One region of the Pseudomonas sp. P5_B2 genome, then DNA from elsewhere that is predicted to be linked to it. Evidence: predicted binding sites of a transcription regulator. Region 1 holds the regulator's gene; the other holds the start of a gene.

Region 1 (12,665 bases):
CTGGCCGAACAGGTGCCTGTGCGGGACATTCGCAGCATCGCCGAGGCAATCGCCAACAATGCCGCCAAGAGTCAAGATACTGCCGCACTGGTGGCCGCTGTGCGCGTCGGCGTATCCCGCGCAATCGTCCAAAGCATTGTAGGTACTGACTCTGAGCTACCAGTGATTACTCTGGAGCCAAGGTTGGAACAGATATTGCTCAATAGTCTGCAGAAGGCCGGACAAGGCTCGGAAGAGGGCGTTCTGCTGGAGCCAAGCATGGCTGAGAAATTGCAACGTTCGTTGATCGATGCCGCGCAGCGTCAGGAAATGCAAGGTCAACCGGTGATTCTGCTGGTGGCCGGTCCGGTTCGTGCCATGTTGTCGCGATTTGGCCGGCTGGCAGTCCCGGGGTTGCATGTGTTGGCTTATCAGGAAATTCCTGACAACAAGCAAGTGACCATCGTTGCGACTGTAGGGCCCAACGGCTGAGGTAGTGGTGTATGCAAGTTAAGCGTTTTTTTGCCGCCGATATGCGTCAGGCCATGAAACTGGTTCGTGAAGAACTGGGCGCTGATGCCGCCATTATTGGCAATCGCCGGATCGCCGGTGGTGTCGAGTTGACGGCTGCGCTGGATTACAAATTGTCGGCGCTGGCCCCACGTGTTCCGAACATGGAACTCGAGGAAGAGCTGCGCAAGACTCAGTCGCGCATCGTGACTGCCCAGGCCGAGTTGAGCCTGCGTGGCGACGGCGAAACCGAAGGTGACAAGACCAACAATCGCCAGTTGTTCGCCGGCCTGCCACTCACCGCCGCCGAGCCGCTGATCGAACCGACCTACGCCGAACCGCGTCCCGCAGCACCCGCCCCGGCACCTGTCGCCGGTGGCGTTGACCCACGTGCATTCGACTCGATGCGTTTTGAGCTCAACAGCCTGCGCGAACTGATGGAAGTGCAACTCGGTTCGCTGGCCTGGAATCAGCTGCAAGGCAGCCGTCCGGCCCAGGCCAACCTTTGGCGTCGCCTGCAACGCGTCGGCCTGTCCGGCCCGTTGTCCCGCGATTTGTTGGCTATGATTCCTGACATTGATGAGCCCCGTCAGGCTTGGCGCATGTTGCTGGCGCACCTGGCGCAGAAGATCGTCACACCGGAAGTCGAGCCGCTGGAAGAGGGTGGTGTGATCGCCATGGTCGGTCCTGCCGGCATGGGCAAGACCACCACCCTGGCCAAGCTCGCCGCCCGTTACGTGCTCAAGTATGGCGCGCAGAACATCGCGCTGGTGAGCATGGACAGCTTTCGCATTGGCGCACAGGAGCAGCTAAGGACGCTCGGGCGCATTCTCAATGTGTCGGTGATCCACCTCAATCCGGGTCAGTCGCTGGTTCAGGCACTGGAACCGTTGCTGCGCAAACGCGTGGTATTGATTGATACAGCGGGCCTTCAGGCCAGCGATCCGGCACTGCGTATGCAACTCGAAAGTCTGGCCGGGCGTGGCATCAAATCCAAAAATTATCTGGTGTTGGCAACCACTAGCCAGAAACAGGTTCTAACGGCTGCTTATCACAGTTACAAGCGTTGCGGGCTCGCTGGCTGCATCCTGACTAAACTGGATGAAACGGCAAGTCTGGGCGAGGTGTTAAGCCTGGCGATCAGTCACGAATTACCGGTGGCTTACCTGACTGACGGCCCGCGGATTCCGGATGATTTGCATCTGCCGCGTCGTCATCAGTTGGTCAGCCGCGCCGTCAGCGTGCAAATGCAGGAAGAGCCCAGCGAAGAAGCCATGGCTGATATGTTTGCTGATATTTACCACAGCCCGACCAAACAGGTCGGCTAAGGTAGTAATGAACAGTTTTTGTACCTACATCGATGGCCTGCCATGCATTGTTCCTTTAGCGAACGCGCAGCCAGTAATGTGGCCTCCGTCTATGCAAGACAAGGTAAAGAAATAACATGGGCAGCATGCATCCCGTACAGGTGATCGCGGTGACCGGCGGCAAAGGTGGCGTCGGCAAGACTAACGTGTCAGTGAATTTGTCACTGGCCCTGGCCGAGCTCGGCCGTCGCGTCTTGTTGTTGGACGCTGACCTGGGTCTGGCGAATGTCGACGTCCTGTTGGGACTGACACCCAAACGGACCCTGGCCGACGTGATCGAAGGCCGCTGTGAGCTGCGCGACGTTCTGTTGCAGGGGCCAGGCGGTATTCGAATCGTTCCGGCGGCGTCCGGCACACAGAGCATGGTTCACCTGAGCCCGGCTCAACACGCCGGCCTGATTCAGGCCTTCAGCGATATCGGCGACAACCTCGACGTCCTGGTGATCGACACGGCTGCGGGTATTGGTGACTCGGTCGTCAGTTTCGTTCGTGCAGCGCAAGAAGTTTTGCTGGTGGTCTGCGACGAGCCGACTTCGATCACCGACGCCTACGCGCTGATCAAATTGCTTAACCGCGATTACGGCATGAACCGCTTCCGCGTCCTGGCCAACATGGCCCAGAGCCCGCAAGAAGGCCGTAACCTGTTCGCCAAGTTGACCAAGGTCACCGATCGCTTCCTCGACGTCGCCCTGCAGTACGTTGGTGCGGTGCCTTACGACGAAAGCGTGCGCAAGGCGGTGCAGAAGCAACGTGCCGTTTATGAAGCCTTTCCGCGCTCCAAGTGCGCCCTGGCGTTCAAGGCCATCGCGCAGAAAGTCGATACCTGGCCATTGCCTGCCAACCCGCGTGGGCACCTGGAGTTTTTTGTCGAGCGCCTCGTGCAGCAGACCGCGGGACCCGTTTTATGACATCCAGTGGCTACAACCTCTACAAGATGTCGGCACGTGACGCGCAGTACGAGCTGATCGAGCGTTACGCGCCACTGGTCAAACGCATTGCTTACCACTTGCTGGCCCGTCTGCCGGCCAGTGTTCAAGTTGAAGACCTGATTCAGGCCGGGATGATCGGCCTGCTTGAAGTGTCGACCAAATACGACGCCAGCAAAGGCGCCAGTTTCGAGACGTACGCGGGCATACGAATCCGCGGCGCCATGCTCGATGAAGTGCGCAAGGGGGACTGGGCGCCGCGTTCGGTCCACCGAAATACCCGCATGGTCAGCGACGCAATTCGCTCTATTGAAGCTAAAACCGGCCGTGACGCTAAAGATCACGAGGTTGCGGCCGAACTCCAATTGAGTCTCGACGATTATTACGGGATTTTGAACGACACCCTGGGCAGCCGCTTATTCAGTTTCGACGATCTGTTGCAGGACGGCGAACACGAAGGGCTGCACGAGGATGGCGCGAGTGCTCATCTCGAGCCGTCACGCGATCTGGAAGATGAACGCTTCCAGGCGGCGCTGGCGGACGCGATTGCCAATTTGCCGGAGCGTGAGCGACTGGTGTTGGCGCTGTACTACGACGAAGAGTTGAACCTCAAGGAAATCGGTGAGGTCCTGGGGGTCAGCGAATCGCGGGTCAGTCAGTTGCATAGCCAGTGCGCGGCCCGTTTGCGGGGGCGTTTGGGGGAGTGGCGAGCGCGCTGAAGGCAGTGTGGGGACACTGCGAACGAGGCTGGTGCGGTTTTGAACGGCACCGGTCGCGATCTGTTGTGCTCCAGACAGTCATCCAATGCATTGCCGGTTTGAATGAAATGGCGTGTCCAGGTGCTGGGCGCGTTTAAGACTGCTTGGAGGTCGAATTGGACAAGAACATGAAAATCCTCATCGTTGATGACTTCTCAACGATGCGGCGAATCATAAAAAACCTGTTGCGTGACCTTGGGTTCACCAACACGGTCGAAGCCGATGATGGCACTACTGCCATTCCGGTTCTCAACAGTGGAAGCATCGACTTTCTGGTAACGGACTGGAACATGCCTGGCATGTCCGGTATCGACTTGCTGCGCCACGTGCGCGCCAATGAAAAGCTCAAGAACCTGCCGGTGCTGATGGTAACTGCTGAAGCCAAGCGCGAGCAGATCATCGAAGCGGCCCAGGCTGGTGTAAATGGCTATGTCGTCAAACCCTTCACGGCCCAGGCGTTGAAAGAAAAAATCGAGAAGATTTTCGACCGCATCGGTTGATCCACTGCGCCACGGGGGAGCTATGGAGCATAAAGAGTCTTCACTGGGCGATTTCGAATCGACCCTGAAAAAACACGCAGTGGAACTGGTCGAGAGCCTTGAAAAAGGCAGGTTCGGCGACGCTGTGCAATTGATCCATGAGCTCAATCAGACCCGTGACCGCGGCCTGTACCATGAAGTGGGCAAGCTCACTCGCGAGCTGCACAGTGCGATCGTCAATTTCCAGATTGACCCGAACATGCCGCAAGCCGAGGAAGTGTCCCAGATCACGGACGCCACTGAGCGCCTGGGGTACGTGGTCCAGCTGACCGAGGCCGCGGCCAACCGCACCATGGATCTGGTGGAAAACGCCACGCCGCTGGTCAACAGCCTGAGCCAGGAAGCCCTGGCGTTGAGCACGGACTGGAGCCGGTTCATGCGTCGCGAAGTGGGGGCGCAAGAGTTCCGTGAACTGGCCCGCCGGGTCGATGGTTTCCTGACTCGCAGCACCGAAGACAACCGGACGGTGTCGAGCAACCTCAACGACATCCTGCTGGCTCAGGATTACCAGGACCTCACCGGTCAGGTGATCAAGCGCGTGACCCAATTGGTCACCGAAGTCGAAAGCAACTTGCTCAAGCTCGTACTCATGGCCAGCCAGGTAGACCGCTTTGCGGGTATCGAACATGACCGTGCATCGATGCTGGCCGAAAAAGATCCGCAAAAACATCTCTCTCAGGGTGAAGGTCCGCAGATTCATGCCGATAAAAGAGAAGACGTTGTGTCCGGTCAGGACGATGTGGACGATTTGCTATCCAGTCTTGGATTTTAGGTTAGACCTTTAGGAGCACCCCCTTAATGAGCTTCGGCGCCGATGAAGAGATCCTTCAGGATTTCCTGGTTGAGGCCGGCGAGATTCTAGAGCAGCTGTCCGAACAGCTGGTCGAGCTGGAAAGCCGACCGGATGATGCGGACTTGCTCAATGCAATTTTTCGCGGTTTTCACACTGTAAAAGGGGGCGCCGGCTTCCTCCAGCTCAACGAGCTGGTGGAGTGCTGCCACATCGCCGAGAACGTGTTTGACATCCTGCGCAAGGGTGAGCGTCGCGTTGATTCGGAACTGATGGATGTGGTCCTTGAAGCGCTGGACGCGGTGAACAACATGTTCAGCGAAGTCCGCGAGCAAAGCCCGATCACCGCTGCGACACCTGAATTGCTGGCGGCTCTGGCCCGTCTGGCCGAGCCGCAATCGGCTGATGAACAAGCACCGGTGGCTGAAGTGGCACAGGCAACTGCCGCTGACAGTGAATCGGACGACATCACCGACAGCGAGTTCGAACAACTGCTGGACTCGCTGAATGCTATCAAGGCTGAGGCCGAAGCGCCGGTGACTGCGCCAACGCCGCTCAACAATGCCGCTGCCAGCGATGAAATCACTGATGCCGAGTTCGAGTCGTTGCTCGATCAGCTGCACGGTAAAGGCCAGTTCGTTGTTGATGCCGTGGTCGCCGCACCCGCCGCACCCGCCGCACCCGCCGCTCCCGTTGCCCCGAAAGAAGCAGGCGACAGCTGCGACATTACCGACGACGAATTTGAAGCACTGCTCGACCAACTGCACGGCAAAGGCAATTTTGCGGTGGATGCGCTGGAGTCGGCCATTGCTTCCGTGTCGGCACCGGCCGCACCGACAGCAGCCGCAGCGGGCAGCGATCTGATCTCCGATCAGGAGTTCGAAGCGCTGCTCGACGAATTGCACGGCAAAGGCAAGTTCAGCGAAGTCGGGACAGTTTCTGCCATCTCCTCCGTCGCGGCGCCAGTCGCAAAGGCGGTCGCACCGGCAGCGGTTGCCAAGGCGCCAGAGCCAAAAGCGCAAACGCCCAAACCGGTCGCCGCCGCTGCCCCGGCCCGAGCTACGGCCGCGCCGCCACCGGAAAAGCCGGCCAGCGAAGCCGAGACCACCGTTCGGGTCGATACCGCGCGTCTCGATGAAATCATGAACATGGTGGGCGAGTTGGTGCTGGTGCGTAACCGTTTGGTTCGCCTGGGTGCCAACAGCGCTGATGAGGCCATGTCCAAGGCTGTGTCGAACCTTGATGTGGTGACGGCTGACCTGCAAACCGCTGTCATGAAGACCCGGATGCAACCGATCAAGAAGGTGTTCGGGCGCTTCCCGCGTTTGGTCCGTGACCTGGCTCGCCAGCTCAAGAAAGAAATCAACCTGGAACTGGTCGGCGAAGAAACCGACCTCGACAAGAACCTAGTCGAGGCTCTGGCTGACCCGCTGGTCCACTTGGTGCGCAACGCGGTCGACCACGGCATCGAATCGCCGGAAGAACGCGAAGCCTCGGGCAAGTCCCGTGGCGGCAGGGTGGTTCTCGCGGCGGAACAGGAAGGCGACCATATCCTGCTGTCGATCTCCGATGACGGCAAAGGCATGGACCCGCACGTCCTGCGTTCGATCGCGGTAAAACGCGGTGTGATGGACAAGGACGCAGCGGATCGCTTGAGCGACACCGAGTGCTACAACCTGATTTTCGCGCCAGGGTTTTCGACCAAAACCGAAATTTCCGACGTGTCGGGTCGTGGCGTGGGCATGGACGTGGTGAAAACCAAGATTTCCCAGCTCAATGGTTCAATCAACATCTACTCGGCCAAGGGCCAGGGCTCGAAGATCGTCATCAAGGTCCCGTTGACCCTGGCGATCATGCCGACGCTGATGGTCATGCTCGGCAACCAGGCGTTTGCGTTCCCGCTGGTGAACGTCAACGAGATCTTCCACCTCGACCTGTCGACCACCAACGTGGTGGACGGCCAGGAAGTGGTGATCGTGCGCGATAAGGCGCTGCCACTGTTTTATCTCAAGCGCTGGCTGGTCCGCTCCGCCGCTCACGAAGAGCAGCGCGAAGGTCATGTGGTGATCCTTTCGGTGGGCACGCAGCGGGTCGGCTTTGTCGTCGATCAGTTGGTGGGCCAGGAAGAAGTGGTCATCAAGCCATTGGGCAAAATGCTTCAGGGAACCCCGGGCATGTCGGGCGCCACCATCACTGGTGACGGCCGTATTGCGCTGATTCTCGATGTTCCGAGCATGCTCAAGCGTTACGCCACGCGGCGTATTTGATTCTGGTGGAGCGGGGCGACTGAGCCTCGCTCCGTCTAATGGAGAGTTTATGGCTGTCAAAGTCCTGGTGGTGGACGATTCGGGGTTTTTCCGCCGCCGCGTCTCGGAAATTCTTTCAGCGGATTCGAATATCCAGGTCGTCGGTACGGCGACCAACGGAAAAGAGGCGATCGATCAGGCCCTGGCCCTCAAGCCGGACGTGATCACCATGGACTACGAGATGCCCATGATGGACGGCATCACGGCTGTTCGACACATCATGCAGCGCTGCCCGACGCCGGTGTTGATGTTCTCGTCGCTGACCCACGAAGGCGCCCGGGTCACCCTCGATGCACTGGACGCCGGCGCCGTCGATTTCCTGCCGAAGAATTTCGAAGACATCTCCCGTAACCCGGAGAAGGTCAAGCAACTGCTGTGCGAGAAGATTCTGAGCATTTCGCGCAGTAACCGTCGTGCCAACACCTACAGCGCACCGGCCCCTTTCGCCGCGCCAGCGCTAGCCCCGGCACCTTCGCCAGTGCCTTCAAACATCAGCAGTTACGGCAGTAGCGCACCGTCGCGTCCAGCGCCGGCACCGATACCGACGCGCACGCATGCGCCGGTGTCGTCCGGACCATCGTCGCCCGCCCCGAAACGCAAAGCCTACAAGCTGGTGGCCATCGGCACGTCCACTGGCGGTCCGGTTGCGCTGCAACGCGTCTTGACCCAGTTGCCGGCCAACTTCCCGGCACCGCTGGTGTTGATCCAGCACATGCCGGCGGCGTTCACTAAAGCCTTTGCCGAACGCCTGGACAAGCTCTGCCGTATCAGCGTCAAGGAAGCCGAGGATGGCGACATCCTGCGTCCTGGCCTGGCGCTGCTGGCCCCGGGTGGCAAGCAAATGATGATCGACGGCCGTGGCGCGGTGAAAATCCTGCCGGGCGACGAGCGTCTCAATTACAGACCGAGCGTGGATATCACTTTCGGTTCGGCTGCCAAGTCCTACGGCGACAAAGTTCTGGCGGTCGTACTGACCGGGATGGGCGCCGACGGCCGCGAAGGTGCTCGCCTGCTCAAGCAGAGCGGCAGCGCGATCTGGGCACAGGATGAAGCCAGTTGCGTGATCTATGGCATGCCAATGGCCATTGTCAAAGCCGACCTCGCAGATGCGATCTACGGGCTGGAAGATATTGGCAAGCACTTGGTCGAGGCGTGTATCTGATGGATGTTTTAAGCCTGATCGGCATCATCATGGCGTTCGTCGCCATCATTGGCGGCAACTACCTTGAAGGCGGCCACCTCGGTGCGCTGGCCAACGGTCCGGCAGCGCTGATCGTCCTCGGCGGGACCATCGGCGCAGCCTTGCTGCAATCGCCGATGAGCGCTTTCAAACGTGCCATGCAAATTCTCCACTGGATTCTGTTTCCGCCACGCGTTGACCTGGCCGGTGGCATTGATCGCGTGGTGAGCTGGAGCCTGACCGCCCGCAAGGAAGGTTTGCTCGGCCTGGAAGGGGTGGCCGATACCGAACCCGACAGCTACTCGCGCAAAGGCCTGCAACTGCTGGTTGACGGTGCCGAACCGGAAGCGATTCGCAGCATTCTGGAAGTGGATTTCTACACCCAGGAAAGCCGCGACATCGAAGCCGCCAAAGTCTTCGAAAGCATGGGCGGCTACGCGCCGACCATCGGCATTATCGGTGCGGTGATGGGTCTGATTCATGTCATGGGCAACCTCGCCGATCCGACCCAACTGGGCAGCGGTATTGCCGTGGCCTTCGTCGCCACCATTTATGGCGTGGCCAGTGCCAACCTGGTGCTGTTGCCGATTGCCGCCAAGCTCAAGTCCGTCGCCTTGCGCCAGTCGCGGTACCGCGAAATGTTGCTGGAAGGGATCCTGTCGATCGCCGAAGGTGAAAACCCTCGCTCCATTGAGTTGAAGCTTCAGGGCTTCATGGATTGAGGGGGGAAATGAACTATGGCTCGTCGCAGGCGACCTGAAGAACATGTAAACCATGAGCGCTGGCTCGTTTCCTATGCTGACTTCATCACGTTGCTGTTCGCGTTTTTCGTCGTCATGTACTCGATCTCGTCGATCAACGAAGGCAAGTACAAAGTCATCTCGCAAGCGTTGATCGGGGTCTTCACCGACGCTGATCGCTCCCTCAAGCCGATCCCGGTTGGCGAAGAGCGGCCAATGACCGTGACGCCGGCCAAGCCCTTGGTAAAAGACAGTGAGCAGGTCGATGCTGGCGTCGCCGGTGCCAGCGACCCGCTGAAAAGTATCGCTGATGACATTAGCGCTGCGTTCGGCGACCTGATCAGCTCAAACCAGATGACCGTGCGTGGCAACGAGTTGTGGGTCGAGATCGAGCTCAATTCCAGCCTGTTGTTCGGCAGCGGCGATGCCATGCCCAGCGATATTGCGTTCAACATCATCGACAAGGTGGCCGGGATTCTGAAGCCGTTCGACAACCCGATTCACGTCGAAGGCTTTACCGATGATCGGCCGATCCGCACCGCGCAGTACCCGACCAACTGGGAGCTTTCTTCGGCCCGTTCGGCGAGCATCGTGCGCATGCTGGCGATGCAGGGCGTCAATCCTGGGCGTCTGGCCTCCGTGGGTTACGGCGAATTCCAGCCGGTGGCCAACAACGCGACGGCAGAAGGCCGCGCGCGCAACCGTCGTGTAGTGCTGGTGATTTCGCGCAATCTTGATGTACGCCGCAGCCTGACCGGTACGGGTACCGCTCATGCGCAACCGGATGCCGCGTTGAAGCGGGCTGGCACACAAACTGCACCAACCCCGGTCAAGTCGCCGGGACGAGAGAGCGCCGTCAATTCTCCGTCACCCGCATTAACACGTTGAGCTATTTCTCGGTCGACCCTGTCGACCGGGCGGAACCTTCGAATGAGAGTCTGGGCAGTTGCCAATCAAAAGGGTGGTGTTGGTAAAACCACTTCCTCTATCGCTTTAGCCGGTCTGCTGGCCGAGGCGGGCAAACGCGTGGTCGTGGTCGATCTCGATCCGCATGGCTCCATGACCAGCTACTTTGGTTACGACCCTGACAGCCTGGAACACAGCAGCTACGACTTGTTCCTGCACAAGGGCAGCGTGCCGCAAGGTTTGCCCGGGCAGTTGTTGTTGCCCACCAGCCACGAAAGCATTTCGCTATTGCCCTCCAGCACCGCGTTGGCAACGCTTGAGCGTCAGTCGCCGGGGCAGAGTGGTTTGGGCCTCGTCATCGCCAAGAGCCTGGCCCAGTTGTGGCAGGACTTCGATTACGCCGTGATCGACAGCCCGCCATTGCTCGGCGTACTGATGGTCAATGCCTTGGCGGCGAGCCAGCAGTTGGTGATCCCGGTACAGACCGAGCATTTGGCCGTCAAAGGCCTGGAACGCATGGTCAACACCTTGGCGATGATCAACCGCTCACGCAAGCAAGCGCTGCCGTTCATCATCATTCCGACCTTGTTCGACCGCCGCACCCAGGCTTCCCTCGGAACCTTGCGGGTGCTGCGCGACAAGTACCCGGAAGAAATCTGGCAAGGCTACATCCCGGTCGACACTCGCTTGCGGGATGCGAGCAGGGCAGGGCTTACCCCTTCGCAATTCGACGGCAAGAGCCGCGGTGTTCTCGCTTATCGTGCACTGCTCAAGCAGTTGCTGGCGCATCAATCTGTTGCGCAGGTGGCTTGAGATGAACCTTTCTTGCGGGGTGCTGAAATGAATCGCCCGGTGAAAATCACCTCTCGCCCGCAATTGGCGCTCCAGACTTACCTGGACAGCTTGCTGCAGGACGCGACCGAGGAACTGGCGCCGCTCATCGAGGCGCTAGTCGAAGTGGGCGAGCCTGGAAGTATCCTCGACGAGTTTCAGGCGGCGGTGCTCGAAGAGCGGGCTCGCGATGCGCGTCCCGTGGTGGTTGCAGCCCCTGTGATTGCCCCAGTGATTGCGTCCGAGGCCAAAGCGCCAGCGCCTGTCATGGACGTGTCGGCACCTGTCCTCACGCCGGTTTCTACCGTCGCGCCATTGTTGAAAACGTTGGTGCTACCAGTCGTCAACGTTCATTTGCCACCGAGCAACACACCGCCTCCGGTGGACACCGACGGTCGTCCATCGTGGGCCGCCGAGCCCTTCGAATGCCTGTTGTTCGACGTCGCCGGCCTGACACTGGCGGTGCCATTGGTGTGCCTGGGTTCGATTTATTCTTTGGCCGGTCACGAGCTGACACCGCTGTTCGGTCAGCCGCAATGGTTCCTCGGGATTCTGCCAAGCCAGGCCGGCAACCTGAAAGTACTGGATACCGCGCGTTGGGTCATGCCCGACCGCTACCGCGATGACTTCCGTCAGGGCCTGCAATACGTCATTTCGGTTCAGGGTTATGAGTGGGGGCTGGCGGTGCATCAGGTCAGCCGCTCGTTGCGCCTGGACCCCAACGAAATCAAATGGCGCAGCCACCGTGGTCAACGGCCATGGCTGGCGGGCACCGTGATTGAACATATGTGTGCATTGCTCGACGTTTGCGCACTGGCCGAGCTGATCGCCAGTGGCGGCGCAAAGCACCTGGGCAGTATTAAAAAACCAGCTCACAAACCAACATGAAAACACGCAGCGGCATTGACTGCCGACGCACAGAACAGACACCGCCAGGGCGGTTTTTTTGAGGGGTCAGGGTATGAATGATAAGGCGACGGCTGCAAAGGGTTCCGAAGATCCGATCCTGCAATGGGTAACCTTCAAACTGGACAACGAAACATACGGCATCAACGTGATGCGCGTTCAGGAAGTCCTGCGCTACACCGAAATCGCCCCGGTCCCGGGTGCTCCGAGCTACGTGCTGGGCATCATCAACCTGCGCGGTAATGTGGTCACCGTGATCGATACCCGCCAGCGTTTCGGCCTGATGAACGCCGAGATCAGCGACAACACCCGTATCGTCATCATTGAAGCCGACAAGCAAGTGGTCGGGATCATGGTCGATAGCGTTGCCGAAGTGGTTTACCTGCGTCAGTCGGAAATCGAAACCGCACCGAACGTCGGTAACGATGAATCCGCGAAGTTCATTCAAGGCGTGTGCAACAAGAACAACGAATTGCTGATCCTGGTCGAGCTGGACAAGATGATGAGCGAAGAAGAATGGTCGGATCTGGAGAACATCTGATTGATTCTTGAGGTTGCGGTCATTGTCCTGTTCCTCTTCTGGGCAGGCACGCTAGCGATGTTTCTGGCGTACATACGCGGTCAACGATTGATCGCCGCACAACAGGCTCAGGGCAATGCGCTACGGGACCAGCGCATCAAAGACCTGGCCAAACGCGTGGACGACTACCAGAGCGGCAATGTGCGCATGGGTGAAGACCTGTACGAACTGCGCGCGGTGGTCAGCCCGTTGCCGGACAAACTGACTCGACTGGAGCAGCGCGACCCAACGAGCCTGTCGTTTGCCCAGGCGGCGCGATTGGTGGGAATGGGCGCTACGGTTGATGAACTGACTCAGTCCTGCGGGTTGACCCAGGCTGAGGCGGAGTTGATGCGCAAGCTGCACAA
Region 2 (4,887 bases), on a different contig from region 1:
CGACTTCGGCGCATTCGTCAACATCCTGCCTGGCAAGGACGGTCTGGTTCACATCTCCATGTTGAGCGATGCTCGCGTTGAGAAAGTGACCGACATCCTGAAAGAAGGCCAGGAAGTGGAAGTACTGGTACTGGACGTGGACAACCGCGGCCGTATCAAGCTGTCCATCAAAGACGTAGCAGCAGCCAAGGCTTCGGGCGTTTAATTATTCCCCACGCCTGACTGCTACAACGTTATAAAAAATGCCCCGCAGTGAAAGCTGCGGGGCATTTTTTTTGTCTGTGAAACGGGGCGTGAAGTTGCCGGCCCTGAAACCCGGTGCTAGGTTTAGCCCACTGCCCGTGTAGCTCAGTTGGTAGAGCAGCGCACTCGTAACGCGAAGGTCGCAGGTTCGATTCCTGTCTCGGGCACCACTCCTCTGCTGTTTCACCTTTCTGCTCAAAGCCCTTCCAGCGTTTTTTGTCGAATTGAAGTAAAAGTCCATATAAATCGTCAACCAAACGTCCTATATTCGGTATTGCACACGTACAACTTTGCAGTTTTCAGATGATCCCCGAATGGTTCTGAAGGCCAGACAAACCGGGCTTCAACCGGTTTTTTGCGTCAGAGAGATCCTTGATGATCCAGATCCATCTTCCATTCCCCAGATCAGCGAGAACAACATGACCGTTAAAGAATTAACCCAAGAAGCCAGACACGAAGAAGCGCTCAAAAAGTACTTGCTGGATTCGCCCCAGCTAGCCGAAGAGATCAAGGACCTGCCGGCCGATGATCAGAAAGACCAGATTCAATGGGCGTTCGAGGACGAGGCCGAAGCCCAGGGCTTGCAGCCGTGGGAATTGACGCTCAAGTACACCTCCACCCCGGAAGAGTTCGAGGCTGCGCGCCTGGTGCTGCACAAGGAGGCGGCCGAGGTGCTGGGTGTCGAGTGGGAAGAGTATTGCGAGATGAACAATCTGGTGGTCTGAGAGCAGCTTCAAGTTTCAAACGGTAAGCTACAAGTCAGAGCAAAACTGCTTGAAGCTTGGAGCTTGCCGCTTGTAGCTGCGTCTTAGAGGCTGAGCCGCATCGACAGATCGATAGCCTTCACATCCTTGGTCATCGCGCCAATCGAAATGTAATCGACCCCGGTTTCGGCGACAGGCAGCAACGTACTTTCATTGATCCCGCCGCTGGCCTCCAGTTTGGCCTTGCCTGCGTTCAGGCGCACAGCTTCGCGCATGTCATCCAGGCTCAGTTCATCGAGCATGATGATGTCAGCACCCGCCGCCAGAGCTTCTTTGAGCTCGCTCAAGCTTTCCACTTCGATCTCCACCGGTTTGCCCGGGGCAATCTTGTGCGCGGCGTTAATGGCCTCAGGGATGCCCCCGCTGGCGGCGATATGGTTTTCCTTGATCAGGAAGGCGTCATACAGACCGATGCGGTGGTTGTGGCAGCCGCCGCAGGTCACGGCGTATTTTTGCGCCAGGCGCAGTCCGGGCAGGGTTTTGCGGGTGTCGAGCAACTTAACTTGGGTGTTGGCGACAAAATCCGCCAGGTACTGCGCACGCGTGGCCACGCCCGACAGCAATTGCAGGAAGTTCAGTGCACTGCGTTCGCCGGAGAGCAGAGAGCGCGCCGGGCCTTCGAGGTGGAACAGCGCCTGATTGGGGTTTACCCGTTCGCCGTCACTCACCTGCCAATGCACTGCGACCCGTGGGTCCAGTTGCCGGAAAACCGCATCGACCCACGCAGTGCCAGCAATGACGGCGGCATCACGAGTGATGATGGTGGCTTTTGCCAGGCGTTCGGCCGGGATCAGCTGCGCGGTGATGTCGCCGCTGCCGATGTCTTCGCGCAGCGCACGGCGTACGTTGGCTTCGATTTCGGCGGTCAAGTCGGCGAGACGTAGATTCGGCATATCGGGCTCCACAAACAAAGTGATCCGATTATAGGGCCATGGCACGAGTCAACCCAAGGTCTCATAGACGTTCCATTCGCGGCAATGATCGCATCCGGAGGGGCTATCGCGGCATACTGGGCGCCAACACAGTCGTCGTTGAAGGAACCTGTATGCAGTTGGACCCCGCGAGTGGTTGGTGTCAGGACGTGCGTTTATGCCCCTCACCCAACTTCAATGCGCGCCCCTCGGGCGAAATTTCGCTGCTGGTGATCCACAACATCAGCTTGCCGCCAGCGCAGTTCGCCACCGGCAAAGTGCAAGAATTCTTCCAGAATCGTCTGGATGTCACGGAGCATCCTTATTTTGAAGGCATTGCTGACTTACGGGTGTCAGCCCACTTTCTGATTGAGCGTGATGGCACTGTCACTCAGTTTGTCTCTTGTAATGAGCGCGCCTGGCACGCCGGTGTTTCGAGCTTCGGAGGCCGGGAAACCTGTAACGATTTTTCGGTGGGCATCGAGCTTGAAGGCACGGATGATCTGCCGTTCACCGATGCTCAGTATCTCGCGCTGACGGCGTTGACCCGGCAGCTGCAAAACGCCTACACCGGCATCACTGCGCAGCGCATTTGCGGGCACAGTGACGTCGCCCCAGGGCGCAAGACCGATCCAGGACCGGCATTCGACTGGGCGCGCTATCGCGCAGCCCTGGCAAAAGAGGAAGGACAATGAGTTTTGTGGTGTTGCTGTTGGCGGTGTGGATCGAGAAATTCTCGGCATTGCGCCATCGGGTCCAACGAGATGGCGGTTGGGTGCGCGAGCTGAACAAGCTTGAGGTCACCCCACGTCTGATCGATCGGCCATGGTTGATCCTGGTCATTATGGTGCTGTTGCCGGTCGCACTGCTGGGGTTGCTACTGGTGGTGCTGGACCCCGTGGCCTATGGTCTGCTGGCGTTACCGGTGCATTTGCTGGTGGTGATTTACAGCCTGGGGCGCGGCGATCTGCTGGCCGGCCTGGGGCCATTTCGCGATGCCTGGCGTCGGGAAGACCTACAAGCCGCTGAGCATGTGGCCGAACGCGACCTGGATATTTGCGCCGATAGCGCCGAACAATTGCTGGAACGGGTTGAAGCGCACCTGCTGTGGGAGGCATACCAGAGTTTCTTTGCGGTCATTTTCTGGTACTTCCTGCTGGGGCCGGTTGCCGCGCTCAGTTATCGCTTGTTGGCACTGACCGAGGAGCATGGGCAGAACCCGGCCGTGGTCGAGCGCGCGGCCCAATTGCGTCACGCCTTTGATTGGGTGCCCGTGCGTTTGCTGGCGGCGAGTTTTGCACTGGTAGGTAACTTTGTGGCGGTCGGCCGGGTGATGTTGCATGAGTTGCTGAACTGGAACATCAGCGCCGCTCAGCTGATCGAGAAGGTCGGGATGGTCGCCGGCGAAATTCCGGCACCGGTCGTCGGACCTGATGGCATCAACAGCCTGGACCGGATCTGGGAGTTGCTACTGCGCGCGGCGGTGCTCTGGTACGCCGGTTTTGCGCTGTGGACTGTCTTCTCTTAGCACCTCAATCCCTGTAGCAGCCTGCGTCCGGCTGCGAAGCAGTCGCCAATCCAATGACGCAATACATCTGACACTCCTCAGTGTCTTCATGACGACTGCTGCGCAGCCGGACGCAGGCTGCGCCAGCTGCTACAGGTCCGCGCCTTCCTTCTTTAACCTTAAGTTACAAAACACCCTGCCGATATAAGATATACAGGGATAGCGCTGAATAGTGGCTATCTGCCGCCAATTAGCGCCTGCCAAATAAAAATAAGAATTCAAAGGGAGACTTCCAGTGAAGAGCTTGCTCTATCCCGCCGTCGCGCTAATGAACCGCCTGAGCTTCGGCATGAAGTTCAGCCTGATCAGCGTGCTGTTCCTTGTGCCCATGCTGGTCACCAACTTTTATCTGGTGCGCGACTCCTATCGTGAATTTCAGGGCACACAAGTCGAACTGCAGAGCCTCGACCTGCTGGGCAGCGGTCTGACCCTTCGGCGAGACCTGGAGACCCTGAATAATCTGGTGCAGATCAACGTCACGCTGGGCCAGTCCGGCAAGGCCGGCAATGTCGAGTCGAAGATCGGCGTGCTGGAGCAAAGTATCCTGGCGCGCCTGCAAGGGCTGACGGCGATGACTACTGATCCGGAGCAGATCACGACTTTCGACGGCAAACGCGATGAAATGATCGCCGCGTTCAAGGCCCAGCAAGCGGAAACTTCCCTGCAAAGCAAAAGTGGCATGATCGGCAAACTGCTCGGCAACGCGCAGATTTTCAGCCAGATCATCGCCACTCAGGCCGGCCTCAGTCGTGACAGCCAAAGCGATATGCGTCAACTGAGCGAACTGATCACAAGCGTCACTCCGCGTGTGACCCAACTGCTGGGCGAAGGCCGGGCGATGGGTTCCTTTTCGCTGGGGCAAGGCTTTATCAACTCTGCGTCGAGCACTCGATTTGATGAGCTGTTGGCACAGATCGAAAGGCTTCAGGGTGAATACAGCCTGAAGCTGCAGGACGCCTTGGGCTCCAGCAAGGCAGCGCGCGAAACCCTGGCTGCGCAAGCTGATAGCAGCAAGGCCTCGCTGAAAAAAGCCAGTGAGCTGTTCGAAGAAAAAGTGGTGATGGCGGACACACTCGATACACCCTGGCAGGGCTTTTACGATCAGGTCACCGGCCTGATGGACCAAACTTACCAACTCAATGAAGCCACGCTGAAGTTCCTCGGCACACAGTTGCAGCAGCGACTGGAGCAAAACCGCACCCACATGGTCTTGCAGACCGTGGCGCTGTCGGTGGTGTTTGTGCTGATTTTTTACCTTTACGGCGGCTTCTACGCTTCAACCCGCACCACCCTCAAGCGGCTGGGCGCAATGATGGATAAGGTCGCAGCCGGTGACATGACGGTGACCTTTCGCGCGCATAGCCGCGATGAGCTGGGCGAGTTGGGCGAGGTGTTCAACAGC

What was found. The regulator FliA, encoded in region 1, starts transcription of late flagellar genes. The targets are predictions, from matches to a motif close to CTAAAGTTTNNNNNNNNNNNGCCGNTAA.
Region 2: AC1DRJ_RS09040 (methyl-accepting chemotaxis protein) is a predicted target of FliA. The motif match lies at 3,604-3,631, and genes of this name have one in related genera.

Annotation. Positions count from the first base shown of each region.
Region 1 covers NZ_JBFULH010000006.1:2,024-14,688, forward strand. The annotation lists gene flhA (flagellar biosynthesis protein FlhA) at 1-471, shown strand, start outside; gene flhF (flagellar biosynthesis protein FlhF) at 483-1,817, shown strand; gene fleN (flagellar synthesis regulator FleN) at 1,934-2,764, shown strand; gene fliA (RNA polymerase sigma factor FliA) at 2,761-3,501, shown strand; gene AC1DRJ_RS01695 (chemotaxis response regulator CheY) at 3,669-4,040, shown strand; gene AC1DRJ_RS01700 (protein phosphatase CheZ) at 4,063-4,851, shown strand; gene AC1DRJ_RS01705 (chemotaxis protein CheA) at 4,878-7,136, shown strand; gene AC1DRJ_RS01710 (protein-glutamate methylesterase/protein-glutamine glutaminase) at 7,186-8,337, shown strand; gene AC1DRJ_RS01715 (flagellar motor protein) at 8,337-9,077, shown strand; gene motD (flagellar motor protein MotD) at 9,093-9,983, shown strand; gene AC1DRJ_RS01725 (ParA family protein) at 10,026-10,814, shown strand; gene AC1DRJ_RS01730 (CheW domain-containing protein) at 10,842-11,720, shown strand; gene AC1DRJ_RS01735 (chemotaxis protein CheW) at 11,794-12,279, shown strand; gene AC1DRJ_RS01740 (DUF2802 domain-containing protein) at 12,280-12,665, shown strand, end outside.
Region 2 covers NZ_JBFULH010000066.1:31-4,917, forward strand. The annotation lists partial or broken gene AC1DRJ_RS09010 (S1 RNA-binding domain-containing protein) at 1-205, shown strand, start outside; tRNA gene AC1DRJ_RS09015 (tRNA-Thr) at 338-413, shown strand; gene AC1DRJ_RS09020 (DUF6388 family protein) at 663-968, shown strand; gene nadC (carboxylating nicotinate-nucleotide diphosphorylase) at 1,052-1,900, opposite strand; gene ampD (1,6-anhydro-N-acetylmuramyl-L-alanine amidase AmpD) at 2,053-2,613, shown strand; gene ampE (regulatory signaling modulator protein AmpE) at 2,610-3,446, shown strand; gene AC1DRJ_RS09040 (methyl-accepting chemotaxis protein) at 3,721-4,887, shown strand, end outside.